Regions from separate parts of the Stenotrophomonas sp. YJH_SMC_20 genome, predicted to be linked through region 2. Evidence: predicted binding sites of a transcription regulator. Region 2 holds the regulator's gene; the other holds the start of a gene.
The links. Region 2 encodes HrcA, which represses chaperone genes, less so after heat shock. Its sites were predicted from a motif close to TTNGCACTCNNNNNNNNNGAGTGCNAA; they were not measured.
Positions count from the first base shown of each region.

Region 1: the regulator HrcA is predicted to act here: its motif matches at 3,038-3,064, upstream of AC5P6A_RS13065 (co-chaperone GroES).

Region 1 covers NZ_JCAFRG010000006.1:261,317-271,213, forward strand. The annotation lists gene AC5P6A_RS13050 (serine hydrolase domain-containing protein) at 1-515, shown strand, start outside; gene AC5P6A_RS13055 (hypothetical protein) at 589-855, shown strand; gene groL (chaperonin GroEL) at 970-2,619, opposite strand; gene AC5P6A_RS13065 (co-chaperone GroES) at 2,704-2,991, opposite strand; gene AC5P6A_RS13070 (endonuclease) at 3,304-5,094, shown strand; gene cutA (divalent-cation tolerance protein CutA) at 5,163-5,501, shown strand; gene AC5P6A_RS13080 (protein-disulfide reductase DsbD family protein) at 5,498-7,882, shown strand; gene AC5P6A_RS13085 (redoxin family protein) at 7,879-8,442, shown strand; gene AC5P6A_RS13090 (PepSY domain-containing protein) at 8,818-9,897, shown strand, end outside.
Region 2 covers NZ_JCAFRG010000003.1:234,870-244,766, forward strand. The annotation lists gene AC5P6A_RS07165 (SGNH/GDSL hydrolase family protein) at 1-752, opposite strand, end outside; gene AC5P6A_RS07170 (LysR family transcriptional regulator) at 851-1,768, shown strand; gene recN (DNA repair protein RecN) at 1,879-3,540, opposite strand; gene hrcA (heat-inducible transcriptional repressor HrcA) at 3,656-4,720, shown strand; gene grpE (nucleotide exchange factor GrpE) at 4,784-5,299, shown strand; gene dnaK (molecular chaperone DnaK) at 5,481-7,403, shown strand; gene dnaJ (molecular chaperone DnaJ) at 7,558-8,679, shown strand; gene AC5P6A_RS07200 (AraC family transcriptional regulator) at 8,739-9,536, opposite strand; gene AC5P6A_RS07205 (MFS transporter) at 9,609-9,897, shown strand, end outside.

The sequences.
Region 1 (9,897 bases), on a different contig from region 2:
GGCGCGCGGATTTCGCCGGCAACCTGGCCGATGGCTGGACCGCCGAAGGCAATACAGAGCCGCACGATGAACGCAGCCGCGTGCGTGCGGCTGGTTCGATGGATACCACCATCGCCGATATGGCCCGTTTCGCCGCTGGCTACGTGCGCGGCGATGGATTGTCAGCGGCGATGCGCAGGGAGCTGGTGCGGCCGCAGCTGCAGATCACCACCGCCAGCCAGTTCCCCACCCTGCAGCCGGAGCTGCCGAAGGCGCAGCAGCGCAAGGACCTGGCGGCTGGCCTGGGCGTGGTGACGTTTCTCGGCCCGCAGGGCGCAGGCTTCTACAAGGGCGGCCACGACGATGCGGTGGGCAATACGCTGGTATGCATGGAGCAGCACCAGCGCTGCGTGGTGATCCTGGGCAACGATGTGCGGGCAGAGGCGGCCTTCCCGGCCTTGGTGGCGTTCGTGCTGGGCGACACCGGCGTGCCGTGGCAGTGGGAGTACGGCGCGGCGAAGGCGTTTGTCAGATGATCGAAGCGTTACCGTTGCACACAGGTCCCGCAGTCGTGCAGCATGCAGACACGGACGCAATGCAGGAGACAGGATGAAGCGCCCAGAGATCGATGCCATTGCCGAAGCGGTGTTGCAGCCGGGTGCACGACGTCTGTGCATCGCTGCACGCCATCGCCAGGCGGCACATCGGCAGCGACGTCAGCGGGTGGGAGCCGGCGCCAGTCTGATCGGCATGGCGGCGGGCCTGCTGCTTGCGCCGATCACGGAGCTGCCGTGGGTACAGGGCATGATCGCGGGAGGTGCGCTGGCCCTGCTGGCGGCCCACCTGTGGCTGCAGCGGCGCGAGGACCGCGCGTAGATTCCCGCCTGGGAGCGGCATCCACGCATGGCGTGGATCTACTTTGATTCCGACCGGCCACAAAAAAACCCCGCCTTCCGGCGGGGTTTTTCATTGCGGGGTGACAGCGAGGACTTAGAAGTCCATGCCGCCCATGCCACCCATGCCGCCCATGCCACCGGCGCCGCCCATGGCCGGCTCGTCCTTCTTCGGAGCTTCGGCCACCATGGCTTCGGTGGTGATCATCAGGCCGGCGATCGAGGCCGCGTTCTGCAGCGCCGAACGGGTCACCTTGGTCGGGTCCAGGATGCCGAACTGCAGCATGTCGCCGAACTCGCCGGTGGCCGCGTTGTAGCCGAAGCTGCCGGTGCCTTCCTTGACCTTGTTGATGATGACCGACGGCTCGTCGCCAGCGTTGGCCACGATCTCGCGCAGCGGGGCTTCCATCGCACGCAGGGCAATCTGGATGCCGTGGTTCTGGTCTTCGTTGGCACCCTTCAGGCCGGCCAGCGCGGTGATCGCGCGGACCAGGGCAACGCCGCCGCCCGGGACCACGCCTTCTTCAACGGCTGCACGGGTAGCGTGCAGGGCGTCGTCGACGCGGTCCTTCTTTTCCTTCATTTCGATTTCGGTCGAGGCGCCGACCTTGATCACGGCAACACCGCCGGCCAGCTTGGCCACGCGTTCCTGCAGCTTCTCGCGATCGTAATCCGAGGAGGTGTCCTGGATCTGGGTCTTGATCTGCGCCACGCGTGCATCAACGTTGGCCTTGTCGCCGACGCCGTCGATGATGGTGGTGTTCTCCTTGGAGACCTGCACCTTCTTGGCGCGGCCCAGGTCCTTGATGGTGGCCTTTTCCAGCGACAGGCCGACTTCTTCGGAGATCACGGTGCCGCCGGTCAGCACGGCCATGTCTTCCAGCATCGCCTTGCGACGGTCGCCGAAGCCCGGGGCCTTGACGGCCACGACCTTGACGATGCCACGGATGGTGTTGACCACCAGGGTCGCCAGCGCTTCGCCTTCGACTTCTTCAGCGACGATCAGCAGCGGCTTGCCGGCCTTGGCGACGCCTTCCAGCACCGGCAGCAGGTCACGGACGTTGGAGATCTTCTTGTCGTGCAGCAGGATGAACGGATCATCCAGGTCAGCGGTCTGCGACTGCTGGTTGTTGATGAAGTACGGCGACAGGTAGCCGCGGTCGAACTGCATGCCCTTGACCACGTCCAGCTCGTTGTCCAGGCCCGAGCCTTCTTCAACGGTGATGACGCCTTCCTTGCCGACTTCCTTCATCGCGTCAGCGATGATCTGGCCGATCGACTCGTCCGAGTTGGCCGAGATGGTACCGACCTGGGCAATCGCCTTGTCGTCGGCGGTCGGCTTGGAGATGTTCTTCAGCTCGGCGACGGCAGCCGAAACGGCCTTGTCGATACCGCGCTTGAGGTCCATCGGGTTCATGCCGGCGGCAACGGCCTTGGCGCCTTCGCGGATCAGGGCCTGGGCCAGCACGGTGGCGGTGGTGGTGCCGTCGCCGGCATCGTCGTTGGTGCGCGAAGCAACTTCCTTCACCATCTGCGCGCCCATGTTCTCGAACTTGTCAGCCAGTTCGATTTCCTTGGCGACGGAGACGCCGTCCTTGGTGATGGTCGGGGCGCCGAAGCTCTTTTCCAGCACGACGTTGCGGCCCTTCGGGCCCAGGGTGGCCTTGACGGCATTGGCGAGAACGTTCACGCCGCGCACCATGCGCGAACGGGCATCTTCACCGAAACGGATATCCTTGGCAGCCATGTGCAGTTACCTCATCTGGTAGCGCCGGGCCATGCCCGGCGGCTGGGTGTTGGAATCAGGGGATGGAACAGGTCGCGCCGGGGCTCAGCCGATGACGGCGAGCACGTCGTCCTCGCGCAGGACCTTGTATTCGACGCCTTCGCTCTTGTACGAGCTGCCGGCGTACTGGCCGTAGATGACCTTGTCGCCGACCTTCAGCGACGGCGCGCGCACGTTGCCGTTGTCCAGCGGCTTGCCCGGGCCGACGGCCACGACCTCACCCTTGGTGGACTTTTCCTTGGCCGAGTCGGGGATGACGATGCCACCGGCGGAGATTTCGTCGGCTTCGATCGGCTTGACCACAACGCGGTCGTGCAGCGGCTTGATGCTCATAGGAGACCTCTTAAGTGATTGATTGGTCTAAAAAAGTCCGGCGATGTTAGCACTCGCCCCAGGCGAGTGCCAGAACCGCACGTGAAGAAACCCGACAACGTCGGGAGCAGGGCAGAGATGGAGCCCCGCCGCCCCCTTTCAAGGGCGGAATGAAAAAAATTTTTCCACCCGCGCGCCTCGGCCAGGGCTTCGGTCCAGATCAATTTCGGTGACAAGCGTCGCACTGTCAGACATCTGACGTTCATTTACGACAAAGTGTCACTGGATCGGCCTTAGGCTCGGTCCGGCATTCCCAATCACAAGGAGGAGTCGATGCGATTGCTGTCCCCGCTTGCCGCTGCCTGCCTGCTGGCGCTGGCCGCTGCGCCGGCCCAGGCCGAGGTCTTCATCAACGAACTGCACTACGACGACAGCACCGCCGCCGGTGACGTCGGCGAAGCGATCGAGGTCGTAGCCACTGCCGGTGAGGACCTGTCCGGCTACCGCCTGTACCTCTACAACGGCAGCAATCCGTCCGCCGCCACCGTCTATGCCAACAACCCGGTCCCGGCCGGCACCGCCGCCGGCTGCGGCAGCGCCACCATCGCCGTGGTCAGTTACCCGACCAACGGGATCCAGAACGGCCCGACCGACGGCATCGCCCTGGTCGATGCCAGTGGCAAAGTGGTCCAGTTCCTCAGCTATGAGGGCGCCATCACCGCCTCCGGTGGCCCTGCCGCCGGCATGACCAGCCAGAACATCCCGGTAGCCGAGACCAACAGCACCGCGCCGGGCACCTCGTTGCAGCTGACCGGCAGCGGCAGCCAGTACACCCACTTCACCTGGGCCGAATCGGCCGGCCAGACCTTCGGCAGCTGCAACAACGGCCAGACTTTCAGCGGCGGTGGCACGCCAGGCCCGAACACGCCGCCGTCGGTGTCCACCACCACCCCGGCGCAGGGCAGCAGCACCTTCCCGGCTGCGGCCGATCTGGAAGTGGTGTTCAGCGAAACCGTGAACCTGGCCAGCGGCGCGTTCGCGCTGAGCTGCGGCACCTCCGGCAGCGTGCCGCTGACCTTCCCGGCGAGCGGCCGCAGCGTGAAGCTGTCCACCAACACCGCGCTGGTGGCCGGTGAAGCCTGCCGCTTCGACATCCGCGCCGCGCGCATCACCGACCTGCTGGGCGCGCACCCGGCCGCCGACAGCCGCATCGCCTTCACCGTGGCCAGCACCGGCGGCAATCCGGACCCGGGCAACCCGGGCGTGCCGGCCGGCTACTACTCCAGGGTCAACACCAGCAGCCCCAGCCAGCTGCGCTGCTCGCTGCACGCCACCATCAAGGGCCACACCGCCTACCCGTACAGCGGCTCGGGCACCAGCACCTGGACCATCCTGGAAATCGCCGACGAGGATCCGAACAACCCGAACCGCATCCTCGATGCCTACCGCAACCGCAGCTACGCCAAGGTCAGTGATCGTGCGGGCACCGGCAGCGGCCTGACCTACAACCGCGAGCACACCTGGCCGAACTCGCTGGGCTTTGCCACCACCACCGGTGACAAGGGCCTGCCCTACGCGCCGTACACCGATACCCACATGCTGTACCTCACCGACGCGCAGTGGAACGCCGACCGCGGCAACAAGCCGTTCGCCAAGTGCGATGCCAGCTGCGGTGAGCGTGCCACCGAAGCCAACAATGGGCAGGGCGGCGGCAGTGGTGGCTATCCGGGCAACTCCAACTGGGTGCGCACGCCGGACGGCAACACCGGCACGTTCGAGGTGTGGGGCAAGCGCAAGGGCGACATGGCGCGCGCGGTGATGTACATGGCGATCCGCTATGAGGGGGGCAAGGATGCGGCCACCGGTCAGTCCGAGCCGGACCTGGAGCTGACCGACGACCGCAGCAGGATCGTCAAGACCAGCAGTTCGCCGGCCTACATGGGCCTGCTGTCGACGCTGATCGACTGGCACCTGTCCGATCCGCCGGATGATGCCGAGCGTGCCCGCAATGACGTGGTCTACAGCTTCCAGGGCAATCGCAACCCGTTCATCGACCACCCCGAGTGGGCGACCCCGGCCCTGTTCACCTCGGCCAAGCCAGCCACCTGCCAGCTGGCCAACTGACCGCGCAACGCTGCGGTCCACTGCCGCCGCCGGGCCCTGACCCGGCGGCGGCCCTATACTCGACGGTCATGTCGACCGTCGATCCCGTCCTGCTGCTGTTGACCACCTGCCCGGACCGGGCCAGTGCCGAGCGCATCGCGCACGCGCTGGTAGGCGAGCGCCTGGCGGCGTGCGTGACCCGCCTCGACGGCGCACAGTCGACCTACCGCTGGCAGGGCGAGGTGACCACCGACGCGGAGCTGCAACTGCTGGTGAAGACCACCGCGAGCCGCGTCGATGACGCAATCGCCCGGATCGTCGAACTGCATCCGTATGAACTCCCGGAGTGCATCGCGGTCGAAACCCGGGCCGGCCTGCCGGCGTATCTGGATTGGATCCGGGCACAGACCCGGGAGGACACTGATTGAAGACTCTGTTTGCGCGTGGCGCTGCCTTGTGCGCCCTGTTGTGCCTTTCGCTGCCCGCGTTCGCCCTGGATGAGAAAGACCTGCTGCCGGTGGACCAGGCGTTCGCATTGACCGCCACTGCCCCCGAACGTGGCCAGGTGCAGTTGCAGTTCAAGATCGCGCCAGGCTATTACCTGTATCGCCACCGTACCAGCGTCAAAGCCGACCCGGCCTTCAATGCCGGCGCGCTGCAGATGCCCAAGGGCGACAAGCACCACGACGATTTCTTCGGCGAGGTCGAGACCTATCGCGAGCGCCTGCTGGCCACCCTGCCCGGCACGCCGACCGACGCTGCCGGCACCATCAGCCTGGAAGTGCGTTATCAGGGCTGCGCCGATGCCGGTGTCTGCTACCCGCCGCAGAAGCGCGTGGTGCAGGTCACCCTGCCGGGCGCCGGTGCGGCGGCGGCGGTGCCTGCCGCGCGTGCCGGTGCGGCCAGCCCGTTCAACAACCCGCTGGCCGGTGCCGGCAACAGCGGTGGCCTGCGCCTGCCGGGCGCGGCCAACAACAGCCAGGCCCTGCCGCTGCCGTCGGAACAGGCGTTCGGCTTCGATGCCATCGCCAGCGACGGCAACACCCTGCTGCTGCGCTTCAGCCCAGCGCCCGGCTATTACCTGTATCGCGACCGCACCTCGCTGAAGCTGGAAGGCAGCGCCGGCGTGCTGGCCGGCAAGCCGCGCTGGCCAGCCGCGCAATCGCATCGCGACGAGCACTTCGGCGATGTCTCGGTCTACTTCAACCAGGTGGAAGTGCCGCTGCCGCTGCGCCGCGCTGTCACTGATGCCGTCGACAGCACCCTGGTGGTGACCTTCCAGGGCTGCCAGACCGATGGCATCTGCTACCCGCCGATGACCCGCCGGGTGAAGCTGTCGATTCCGGCCGGCAAGGTCAGCGCCAGCGCCGACCAGGCGCCAGCGCGCAATGACGTGATCAACCCGCTGCCTGCTGCCAACGGCGCACCGCGCGAAGCCGCCAACGGCGCCCCGCTGCGCCTGCTGCCAACCGTGCCCAACACGGATGCAGCGGCACCGGCCGCCGCAGGTGGCGCCACCGCCAGCAGTGAATTCGCCATCGATGCACAGGGCGACAATGCGCTGCGCACGCGTCCGCCGGTGACGACGCCGAATCCTGATCGTTCGTTCGTCTGGGTCCTGCTGCTGGCGCTGGCCGGTGGCCTGGTACTGAACCTGATGCCCTGCGTGCTGCCGATCCTCTCGCTGAAGGTGCTGAGCCTGGCGCAGAGCGGCGAAAGCGCGCAGCGCGCGCGCAGCCACGCGCTCTGGTACACGCTGGGCGTGCTGGTCGCGTTCGCCGTGATCGGCGCGTTGATGGTCGGCCTGCGCGCGATCGGCAATGCCGTCGGCATCGGCTTCCAGCTGCAGCACCCGGGTGTGGTGGCGGCGCTGGCCTACATCATGTTCGCGGTAGGCCTGAGCCTGTCCGGCGTGTTCACCCTGGGCGGCGGCATCGGCAATCTGGGCCAGTCGCTGGCCAGCCGCAGCGGCCCGGCCGGTGACTTCTTCACCGGTGCGCTGGCCTGCGTGGTCGGCAGTGCCTGCGTCGGCCCGTTCATGGGTGGCGCGATCGCCTACGCGTTCATTGCCCCGCCGCTGAAGGCGATGACCGTGTTCCTGTTCCTCGGCCTGGGCCTGGCGCTGCCGTTCCTGCTGATCGGCTTCGTGCCGGCGCTCGCACGCCGCCTGCCCAAGCCGGGCCCGTGGATGGAAACGCTCAAGCACGTGCTGGCCTTCCCGATGTATGCCACCGCGCTGTGGCTGCTGTGGGTGCTGGGCAAGCAGCGTGGCGTGGATGGCATGGCGCTGGTGCTGGGTGGCCTGCTGCTGCTGGCGTTCGGCCTGTGGCTGTTCGAGCGCAACCGCTGGACCGGCTCGCGTGCGGTGACACTGCTGGGCGTACTGCTGGCGATCGGCGCGCTGGTGCCGGCCTGGGGTGTGACCCAGCTCGCACCGCCGGCGCGGGCCGCACAGGCCGCCAGCGACAACGTGGTCGAGTATTCACCGCAGTTGCTGGACCGCCTGCGCGCCGACAACCGGGTGGTGTTCGTCAACATGACCGCCGACTGGTGCGTAAGCTGCAAGGCCAACGAGCGCGCCGTGCTGTCGCGGCCGGAATTCAAGGAACTGCTCAAGCGCACCAACGCGGTGTACATGCGCGGCGACTACACCAATGTCGACCCGCAGATCACCACGTTCCTGGAAGAGCACAAGGCCGTGGGCGTGCCACTGTACGTGGTGTACGGCCCCGGCGCGCCGCCGACCGTGCTGCCGACCCTGCTGACCCAGGCGGTGGTGGAGGAAGCGCTGCTGCGCACCGCACGATGAAGTGGCAACGGCCAGCGCTGCTGTGGACAGCGGTGCTGGCCGCCGGCCTTGGCCTGTGGGCCGGCCATCGATTGACACCGGCGCCGGTGGCGCCTGAGGCCGTGCCGGGAGCGCCTGCTGTGGCGGCTGCCGCACCCACCCTGCAGGTCGGCGACAGCCTGCCCACACTGTCGCTGCCGGATCTTGAAGGCCGGCCGCTGGACCTGCGCCAGCACGCTGGCGGTCGCCCGCTGTTGATCAATGTCTGGGCCAGCTGGTGCGCGCCCTGCGTTGAAGAAATGCCCGAACTGGCGCGTTTCGCACATGTCCAGGGCGAGCACGGTGTGCAGGTGCTGGGACTGGCGCTGGATACGCCGGAGGACGTGCGCCGTTTCCTGCAGCGGGTACCGGTGGATTACCCGATCGTGATCGAGACCCCGGGGCCGCGCGATGCCAGCGTGCAGCTGGGCAATACACAGGGCCTGCTGCCCTACAGCGTGCTGTTCGATGCACAGGGGCGGCTGGTGAAGGCGAAGCTGGGGCCGTTCGCCCACGGCGAGATCGACAACTGGGTGAAGTGAGGGTGTTTTTTTGCAGGGCTTGCAGCCCTGCACCCTGCTCAATGCAACGGCAACGGCCAGAGCCAAAGCCAAAGCGGGCTTTCCGTGGGATGGCGGGGTGGGTCCGGTTGAGGGGGCGTGAGCCGCATGGATGCGGCGACCGAGCTTACATGGACGTACTTGCAGCGTCCCCCTCAACCGGACCCACCCCGCCAACCCACGGAAAGCCAGCTTTTGACGTTGACGTTGCTCCGGCTTGTAGCGGGTGCAGGGCTGCAAAGCCCTGCAACAAAACCCTCCTTGACCGTAGCCCGTCCGCCACGGAGAATTCCGCGATTAATTCTCATTTGCTGTTGCGCAGGATGCGGGCGGCAGCCTTCGGGGCCCCCTCCTTCGATGTTCAAGAACGTCCTGTTCCAACTGCACTGGCTGCTGGGCATCACCGCCGGCGCCGTACTGGCCGTGATGGGCCTCAGCGGCGCCGTGCTGTCCTTTGAGGATGAGCTGCTGCGAGCAGCCAACCCCGGCTTCGCCGAGATCGCTGAACACCATGCTGATGGCCAGCTTCCGCTCGAACTCAGCGAACTGGCAACGCTGCTGCAGGCCGGCGGTGATCGCCCCCTGCAGCGCCTGCGCGTGGATGCCACCGGCCAGCGACCGTCGGTGGCGCGCTTTGCTGGCGGCAAGGAACACTGGGTGTACTTCGACCCCTACAGCGGTGAGCGCTTCAGCGCCCTGCGCGGGCAGGCCCTCTTTGACTTCGTCGAGGACCTGCATCGGCATCTTGCCGCCGGTGAGCGCGGCAAATGGATCACCGGCAGCTGCGCCATCGCCCTGGTGTTCTTCACCTTGTCCGGGCTCTACCTGCGCTGGCCACGACGCTGGTGGCACTGGCGCAGCTGGCTGGCAGTAGAGTGGAAGCGCAGTGGACGCGGCTTCCTGTGGAGCCTGCACTCCGTGGCCGGCACCTGGGTGCTGTTGATCTACCTGATGAGTGCGCTGACCGGCCTGTGGTGGTCCTTCGACTGGTACCGCAGCGCAGCCAACACCCTGCTGGGCGTCGCACCGGCCGCCAAACACAAGGTCGCCGCCGACGCCGCCCTGGACCTGGAGCGCATCGAAGCCACGCTGTATGCGCTGCCCGGCGTGCGCACCGGCTACATCGACCTGCGTCTGCCGGAGAAACCGGGGCAGGTACTGAATGTGCGCGTGATGGCCGGTGACCCGTCGCAGCGCGGTGGGCGGCATGACCGCGCGCACGATCTGCTGCAGCTGGATCCGGCCAGCGGGGCCATCCTCGATTCACGCCCCTACGCGCGCCAGGGCACCGGAGGACAGCTGGCCACCAGCGTGTTCGCATTGCACTCGGGCAGTTACTTCGGCATGCCCGGGCGGGTGGTGGTGATGCTCAGCAGCCTGGGCATGAGCCTGTTCTTCATCACTGGCTGGCTGCTGTACCTGGACCGGCGCCGCAGC
Region 2 (9,897 bases):
AGGGCGGACTCACCCATGCCGTCGCTCAGCAGCCGATTGCCGGAAATGCCCGCATTGACCACCGCCACCCTGCGCGGGGCGAGGCGCGCGGCCAGATGGTCGGTCCAGCGCTGGTCCTGGTCGAGGCTGGCCGTGGCGCCATCGGTGATCGAGTCGCCGATCACCACCACGCTGCGCGCGCTGGCGTTGGCCTCGACCTCGATACCGGCCAGGAGCAGGCGCGCGGTGGTGCTGCTGGCAGCGCGCAGCGCCTTGGCCCGGCTCTGGTCGCCAGCGGCGATCCAGCTGGTCTGGCGACCGTCCCAATGGAACGTCTGGACCGCCGCCGGCCCCGGCACGAAGACACTGACCTGCAGCGCCTGCCGGTCATCCGTGGCAAGCGCCAGCGGATCGCTCAGCCGTTCCTGGCCGGGACCGATCACCACGCTGGGCTGGCCGTCGAAGCTGAGCGGGTGAGGCGCGCCGCCCATGCGTGCGGAGATGCTGGCCGCTCCGATCCGCAACGGCTGGGTACCGTAGGCATTGCTCAGCCGCACCCGCAGCCGCGCCCCGCCCAGGCTGATGCGCGCGGTCTGGCGGAAAGTCTTGTCATGCAGCGCGGCCGGAACCAGGGTTGGGAAGAGGAAATCCGCGCCCCAGACCGGTTGCGGGCTGGCCTGCCAGCTGGCGACCCAGTGCGGGGCCGTGGCCGCGCTGGCAGCGCCGGACAGGGCAATCAATGCGGCGGCGGTGAACTGGCTCAAGCGGTTCATCGGGCAATCCCGGGAAGGAGGAATCGCCATGGTGATTCTCCGGCCATCTGTGAACTAGACTGCGCATGGATAATCATCTGTGAACTGGATTCATCGTCATGGCGCGACCCGACATCAACCGATCCGGCGAGCTGGAAGTGTTCGTGCGGGTCATCGAGACCGGCGGCTTCTCCGCCGCCGCGCGCACGCTCGACATGACGCCGTCTGCGGTGAGCAAGCTCGTGGCACGATTGGAGCAGCGGCTGGGCACGCGACTGCTGCAGCGATCCACCCGCCAGCTGCAGCTGACCCCGGAAGGCTGCGCGTTCTACGAGCGGGGCCTGCGGGTGCTGGCCGATCTGGAAGAAGCAGAGCGCTGCGCCAGTGCCCATGCCGAACCGCGTGGACGCCTGCGGGTCAACTCCAACGTGCCGTTCGGCCAGCATTTCCTGTTGCCGCTGCTGCCGGCGTTCCTGGCGCGCAACCCGCAGGTGGGGGTGGACCTGACCCTCAATGATGAAGTGATCGACCTTCTGGAGCAGCGCACCGACGTTGCGGTAAGGGCCGGTCCGCTGAAGAGCTCCAGCCTGGTGGCGCGACGGCTGGGCGCGACGCGGATGATGATCGTGGCCGCGCCGGCGTACCTGCAGCGGCACGGGATGCCGCGCAACGCCGACGAACTGCAGTCGCACAACCGGCTGGACATCGGCCACGCGCGTGCGATGCAGGGCTGGCCGCTGCTGCAGGAGGGGCGAGAGCGGATGGTGCTGCCCAGCGGCAACGCCCGTGCCAGCAACGGCGATGCACTGCGCCAGCTGGTGCTGGGTGGTCTGGGCATGGCCCGCCTGGCCGCGTTCCAGGTGCAGGACGACGTCGCCGCCGGGCGCCTGCTGCCGGTGCTGGAAGAGGCCAATCCGGGTGACCTGGAAGAAGTACACGCAGTGTTCCTGGGGCAGGGCGGTTACCTGCCGCTGCGGGTACGCGCGTTCCTCGATTTCCTGGTGGAACAGGTCGATCTGACGCAGCCACGGGGGTAGGGCCGGCCGCTGGCCGGCAACCTCACGATCTTCGCCCACCCGTGTTGGGTTGCCGGCCAGCGGCCGGCACTACCGCGCGGAAGCCGGGCCTATGCCCGGCTCGGGCGGCGTTACACCTGCAGCAGCTTGCGCGCGGCGGCGCGCGCTTCCTTGCTCACTTCCACGCCACCCAGCATGCGCGCCAGCTCTTCTTCGCGCGCCTTGCTGTCCAGCTTTTCCACGGCGCTCTGGGTCATGCCTTCCACCGGCGCCTTGCTGACCCGGTAATGGGCATGGCCCTTGGAGGCGACCTGCGGCAGATGGGTCACGCACAGCACCTGGCGCTTCTCGCCCAGTGCGCGCAGCTTCTGGCCGACGATGTCGGCCACCGCGCCGCCGATGCCTGAATCCACTTCGTCGAACACCATCGTCGGCACCGCGTCCAGATCCAGCGCGGCCACTTCAATGGCCAGCGAGATGCGTGACAGTTCACCGCCCGAGGCCACCTTGCGCAGGGCGCGCGGCGGCTGGCCGGCGTTGGCCGCCACCAGAAACTCCACCCGTTCGGCGCCCTGCGGATCCGGCTTGTCGGCGTCCTGCGGCTCCAGTTCGATCAGGAACTGGCCGCCGCCCATGCCCAGTTCGGCGATGATGCTGGTGGTGGTGGCCGACAGTTCGGCGGCGGCGCTGCGGCGGCTGGCGGTCAGCACTTCAGCCTGCACGCGCCAGGCGGCGGCGGCCTTGTCGATCTCGCCGGCCAGGCGCTGCAGGCGCTCGTCGGCGCCGCGCAGTTGCTCCACTTCGGCATGCATGCGCTCGCGTTGCGCGCCCAGCTCGTCCATCGGCACGCGGTGCTTGCGGGCCAGGTCGTGCAGGCGGCCGAGGCGGCGCTCGTTCTCCTCGAACTGTTCCGGGTCGGCATCCAGATCGTCGTGCACGCGGTCAAGCAGCGACAGGGCTTCGTGCAGCTGGATCGAGGCATTCTCGATCAGGCCGTCCACCTCGCCCAGCCGTGGGTCGTGTTCGATCAGGCGCGACAGCTCGTGGCGCACCTGCTGCAACAGGTCCAGCGCGGAGCTGCCGTCGTCACCGTTGAGCTGGTTGCTGGCCGCCTGGCAGGCACTCAGCAGGGCGCTGGCGTGGGCCTGGCGACGGTGGCTGGCGCCGAGTGCCGCGATCGATTCCGGCTCAAGGTCTTCCCGGTCCAGTTCGCGCAGCTGGTGCTCGAGGAAGCCGATCCGGTCACTGACGTCGCCCTGTTGCGACAGCGCCAGCGATTCATCGACCAGTGCCTGCCAGGCCGCGGCGGCGCGCCGTACCTGGCGGCGTTCGTTCTCGTTGCCGGCATAGGCATCCAGCAGCGCCAGCTGCGACGGGCGCGTCAGCAGGGCCTGCTGTTCGTGCTGGCCGTGGATCTCCACCAGCAACGAGGCCAGGTCGCCCAGCTGGGCCAGGGTCACCGGGCGGCCGTTGATCCAGGCCCGGGAACCGCCGTCGGCGCGGATCACGCGGCGCAGCTGGCATTGGTCCTCGTCGTCCAGCTCGTTGTCGGCCAGCCACTGGCGGGCGGCCTGCAGCTGCTCCAGCGCGAATTCGGCGGAAAGCTCGGCGCGGGCGGCGCCATGGCGGACCACGCCGCTGTCGGCGCGCAGGCCGGACAGGAAGCCCAGCGCGTCGACCATCAGCGACTTGCCGGCGCCGGTCTCGCCTGAAACCACGGTCATGCCTGGCCCGAACTCCAGTTCGGTAGCGCGGACGACGGCGAAATCCTTGATCGAAAGATGTCTGAGCATGGGTAAGGGGGTATCAGCAGCCGCGCAACGCTAGCACGCGGGCGCGGGAGGTCCAATGACTTGCCAAGGTGATGCGCCGCCATTATCTAGTGTCCGTGTCTCACAGGTTGATTCCATGCACGGTTCTCCCGACCAGCTTGCCCCGCGTGCGCGCCATCTGCTGCGCACGCTGATCGCGCGTTATATCCAGGACGGTGAGCCGGTGGGCTCGCAGACGCTGGCACGCGTGGCCGGGCTGGAGGTCAGCCCGGCCACCATCCGCAACATCCTCGGCGACCTGGAGGACCTGGGCCTGCTGGCCTCGCCGCATACCTCGGCCGGGCGGGTACCGACCGCGCACGGCTACCGGGTATTCGTCGACAGCCTGCTGCAGATGCAGCCGCCGGGCGAGGGCGAGCTGGCCCGGCTGCGCCAGGAGCTGGCCGGCGGTGGCAGCACCCAGGCCCTGCTCGGCAGCGCTTCGGAACTGTTGTCGGCGATGAGCCACTTCGTCGGCGTGGTCAGCGCCCCGCGGCGGGAGCAGTTCGCCTTCCGCCAGATCGATTTCGTGGCGCTGGACGGACGGCGGGTGCTGGCGATCCTGGTGTTCGCCGACAACGAGGTACAGAACCGGGTCATTGAGACCCGCCAGGAGTTTGCGCCGGGGCAGCTGGAGCAGGTCGCCAACTACCTCAATGCGCATTTCGCCGGCCTGCCGCTGGCCGAGATCCGCACCCGCCTGCTGCTGGAACTGCGCGATGCCCGGTCCGAACTGGAACAGCTGCTGGCGCACAGCATCGAACTGGCCGAACAGGCCCTGCAGCCGCCGGCCGACGACATGCTGGTGGCCGGCCAGACCCGGCTGATGGGGGTGCAGGACCTGTCTGACCTGGAGCGCCTGCGCGAACTGTTCGAGCTGTTCTCCAGCAAGCGCGAGATCCTGCAGCTGCTGGAGCGGACCATCCAGGCGCCGGGCGTGCGCATCTTCATCGGCGAGGAGACCGGGATGATGCCGCTGCAGGGCGTCTCGCTGGTCACCGCCCCGTACACCGCCAACGGCCAGGTGCTGGGCGTGCTGGGCGTGATCGGTCCCAAGCGGATGGCCTACGACCGCGTGATCCCGCTGGTCCAGGCCACGGCCGATGTGCTCGGCGCGGCCTTTTCACCGGCCTCGCGCACGCCGGGAACATCCGACGCTTGAAACGCAGCATCCCGCCCACACTAGGGTGGTTGGAGGCGGAGTTTGACCGCCAGGGACCCAGACATGAACCACGAACAGCCAGATATCGAATCCCAGCAGAGTGCCGCCGATGCGGCCGCCACCGCCGGCGTCAACGACGAAGTCGAGCGCCTGCGCGCCGAAATCGAACAGGTCAAGGCCGATGCCCTGCGTGAGCGCGCCGACCTGGAGAACCAGCGCAAGCGCGTTGCCCGTGACATCGAACAGGCCCGCAAGTTCGCCAACGAGAAGCTGCTGGGCGATCTGCTCCCCGTGTTCGACAGCCTGGACGCCGGCCTGAAGGCCGCCGGCGACGACCCGCACCCGCTGCGCGAAGGCCTGGAGCTTACCTACAAGCAGCTGCTCAAGGTCGCTGCCGACAACGGCCTGGTCCTGCTGGACCCGATCGGCCAGCCGTTCAACCCGGAACACCACCAGGCGATCAGCCAGGCCCCGACCCCGGGCGCCGCCCCGGGCAGCGTGGTGACCGTGTTCCAGAAGGGCTACCTGCTCAACGAGCGCCTGCTGCGGCCGGCGCTGGTGGTGGTGGCCGCCGAGTGATCCCGCGGGGCCGGGCGGCGGACAGCCACCGCCACCCGACCCGACGCTGAACGCGCCGGATGACCGGAAACACAGCGTTCGGAGGATGGCTTGAATGTTCCACGAGCCTCCCCCACATCGTATTCATCCACCGGCCGAACGGCCGGACTGACCCCAACAAGTATCCTCAGGAGTCTCCCCCATGGGCAAGATCATTGGTATCGACCTCGGCACCACCAACTCGTGCGTGGCGATCATGGACGGCGGCAAGGCCCGCGTCATCGAGAATTCGGAAGGCGATCGCACCACCCCGTCGATCGTCGCCTACACCAAGGACGGCGAAGTCCTGGTCGGTGCCTCGGCCAAGCGCCAGGCCGTGACCAACCCGAAGAACACCTTCTACGCGGTGAAGCGCCTGATCGGCCGCAAGTTCACCGATGGCGAGGTGCAGAAGGACATCGCCCACGTCCCGTACAGCATCCTGGCCCATGACAATGGCGACGCCTGGGTGGCCACCAGCGACGGCAAGAAGATGGCGCCGCAGGAAATCTCGGCCAAGGTGCTGGAAAAGATGAAGAAGACCGCCGAGGACTTCCTCGGTGAGAAGGTCACCGAAGCGGTCATCACCGTGCCGGCCTACTTCAACGACAGCCAGCGCCAGGCGACCAAGGACGCCGGCCGCATCGCCGGCCTGGACGTCAAGCGCATCATCAACGAGCCGACCGCGGCCGCGCTGGCCTATGGCCTGGACAAGGGCGACAACAAGGATCGCAAGATCGTGGTGTACGACCTGGGCGGCGGCACCTTCGACGTCTCGGTGATCGAGATCGCCAACGTCGACGGTGAAAAGCAGTTCGAAGTGCTGGCCACCAACGGCGACACCTTCCTGGGCGGCGAAGACTTCGACAACCGCGTCATCGAGTACCTGGTTGAAGAGTTCAACAAGGACCAGGGCATCGACCTGCGCAAGGATCCGCTGGCCCTGCAGCGCCTGAAGGACGCTGCCGAGCGCGCCAAGATCGAGCTGTCCAGCGCCCAGCAGACCGAAGTGAACCTGCCGTACGTCACTGCCGACGCGTCGGGTCCGAAGCACCTGAACATCAAGCTGACCCGCGCCAAGCTGGAAGCGCTGGTGGATGACCTGATCAGGAAGTCGATCGAGCCGTGCCGCGTCGCCCTGAACGATGCCGGCCTGCGTTCGAGCGACATCAGCGAAGTGATCCTGGTCGGCGGCCAGACCCGCATGCCGAAGGTGCAGCAGGCGGTGACCGAGTTCTTCGGCAAGGAACCGCGCAAGGACGTCAACCCCGACGAGGCCGTGGCACTGGGTGCGGCGATCCAGGGCGGCGTGCTGGGTGGCGACGTCAAGGACGTGCTGCTGCTGGACGTGACCCCGCTGTCGCTGGGCATCGAAACCATGGGTGGCGTGTTCACCAAGATCATCGAGAAGAACACCACCATCCCGACCAAGGCCTCGCAGGTGTTCTCCACCGCCGAGGACAACCAGTCGGCCGTGACCGTGCACGTGCTGCAGGGTGAGCGCGAACAGGCCCGCTTCAACAAGTCGCTGGCCAAGTTCGACCTGTCCGGCATCGAGCCGGCCCCGCGCGGTCTGCCGCAGGTGGAAGTGTCCTTCGACATCGACGCCAACGGCATCCTGCATGTGTCGGCCAAGGACAAGAAGACCAACAAGGAACAGAAGGTCGAGATCAAGGCCGGTTCGGGCCTGTCCGAGGAGGAGATCGCGCGCATGGTCGCCGACGCGGAAGCCAACCGCGAAGAAGACAAGAAGTTCCAGGAACTGGTGCAGGCCCGCAACCAGGCCGACGCCCTGATCCACGGCACCCGCAGCGCGATCACCGAGCACGGCAGCAAGGTCGGCGGCGATGTCATCGGCAAGGTCGAGGCAGCGCTGGCTGACCTGGAAACCGCGATGAAGGGCGACGACAAGGCACAGATCGAAGCCAAGTCGAAGGCACTGGAAGAAGCTGGCCAGTCGCTGTTCGCCGCTGCTTCGGCCGACCAGGGCGGTGCCCCGGGTGCCGACGCCGGCAATGCCGGCAAGGCGCAGGACGACGTGGTCGACGCTGAGTTCACCGAAGTCAAGGACGACAAGAAGTCCTGATCCGGACCGACGCGGGACGCTGGCCACCAGCGTCCCGTTGTCGCATCAGGGTCCTGACCGCCCACCGGCGTGTCGGGGCGCCCGACGCAAGAGCGGACCTGGTTCCGCTCTTCCGCTTTGACGAATCCCGACGTTCCGGAACCCGATTCACGATATGAGCAAGCGCGATTACTACGAAGTGCTGGGCGTTGCCCGCACCGCCACCGACGACGAGCTGAAGAAGGCCTACCGTCGCTGCGCGATGAAGTTCCACCCGGACCGCAACCCGGGTGATGCGGCGGCCGAGGCCTCCTTCAAGGAGTGCAAGGAAGCCTACGAAGTACTGTCCGACGGCAACAAGCGCCGCATGTACGACAGCCACGGCCACGCCGCGTTCGAGCACGGCATGGGCGGCGGTGGTCCGGGCGGCCCGGACATGAACGATATCTTCGGCGATATCTTCGGCAACATCTTTGGTGGCGGCGGTGGTCCGCGCCAGGCCCGTCGCGGCGCCGACATCGGCTACGTGATGGAGCTGGACCTGGAAGAAGCCGTGCGCGGCGTCGAGCGCCGCATCGAGATTCCGACCCTGGCCGAGTGCAGCGACTGCGATGGCAGTGGCTCCGAGGACGGCAAGGTCGAGACCTGCAACGTCTGCCACGGCCGTGGCCAGGTGCGCATCCAGCGCGGCATCTTCGCCATGCAGCAGGCCTGCCACAACTGCGGCGGCCGTGGCCAGATCATCGCCAAGCCCTGCAAGACCTGCCACGGCAACGGCCGCGTCGAGGAAGACAAGGTGCTGTCGGTGAAGGTGCCGGCCGGCGTCGATACCGGCGACCGCATCCGCCTGCAGGGCGAGGGCGAAGCCGGTCCGGCCGGTACGCCGCCGGGTGACCTGTACGTGGAAGTGCGCGTGCGCGAGCATGCGATCTTCCAGCGCGATGGCGACGACCTGCACTGCGAAGTGCCGATCCGCATCTCGCAGGCGGCACTGGGTGACACCGTGCGCGTGGCCACGCTCGGCGGCGAGGCGGAGATCCGCATCCCGGCCGAGACCCAGACCGGCAAGCTGTTCCGCCTGCGTGGCAAGGGCGTACGTTCGGTGCGCAGCCGCAGCGAGGGCGACCTGTACTGCCGTGTGGTGGTGGAGACCCCGGTCAACCTCACCAACGAGCAGCGCAAGCTGCTGGAGCAGTTCGAAGCCACCTTCGTCGGTGAGGAAGCGCGCAAGCATTCGCCGAAGTCGGCCACCTTCATCGATGGCGTGAAGGGCTTCTGGGACCGCATGACGTCCTGAGTTCTCAACGCAAGCATTGAACGGTAGCGCCGGGCCATGCCCGGCGCTTTCGTATGCGGTCAGCGGAAAAACGCCGCAGGTGTCTGCCCCAGCTGCCGCTTGAACATGCTGGTGAACGCGCTCGGGCTGTCGTAACCCATCGCCAGCGCGACATCGATGACCTTGTCACCGACCGCCAGCCGTTCCAGTGCGGCCAGCAGCCGCGCCTGTTGTCGCCACTGCCCGAAGGTCATGCCCAGTTCGCTGGCGAAATGGCGCTGGATGGTTTTCACGTCTACCTGCAGCGCCTGCGCCCAATCCTGCAACGTGGCGTCGTCGCCGGGATGCTTCTGGATGTGCTGGCAGATCCGCTGCAGGCGCGGGTCGGTGGGCGAGGGCAGGTGCAGCGGCAGCACGTCCATGCGGTGCAGCTCGTCCAGCAGCAGGCGCACCACGCGGCCGTCGCGGCTGTCGTCCACATGCGCGGTCTCGATCAGGCTGGCGGCCAGCAGCAGCTCGCGCAGCAGCGGCGCCACCTGTACCGCGAACGCTTCGTCCGGCAGCTGCGGCGCGAAGTCCGGCTCCACGTACAGGCTGCGCATGTGTACTTCGGCGATGCAGTCCACCGCATGGGCCGTGCCGGCCGGGACCCAGATCGCGCGGGTTGAAGGCACTACCCAGCGGCCGCCGTCTGCACGCACCACCATCAGTCCGGACATGGCGAACACCAGCTGGTGACGCCGGTGCCGGTGGGGCGCGATGTGGGTCCCGGGCTTGTAATGGCGGGCGCGGCAGGTCACTGGGCGGTGCACCGGAACCTCGTTCCACGGCGCAGTCTCGCGGACCTGGCAGGGGATGTCCTTTTTGCGATATGCCATGACCCGAACGCGGCAGAAGGGAGGGGGAGGTCACCGTAGCATGCGTGGCTCGCCCCCAACCTGACTGTATCCATGTCGACCCTGGCTTCTCCCGCAACCACCTCACGCCCGGTGGCCCCCGGCGTGCTGGCCGCCATCTCCACCTCGCATGTCGTCAACGACATGATGCAGTCGCTGATCCTGGCCATCTATCCAGTGATCAAGGGCGGCTTCAACCTCAGCTTCACCCAGATCGGCCTGATCACGCTGACCTACCAGCTCACCGCCTCGATCTTCCAGCCGTTGATCGGCATGGCTACCGACCGCCGCCCGGCGCCGTACTCGCTGCCGATCGGCATGGCCTCGACCCTGTGCGGCATGC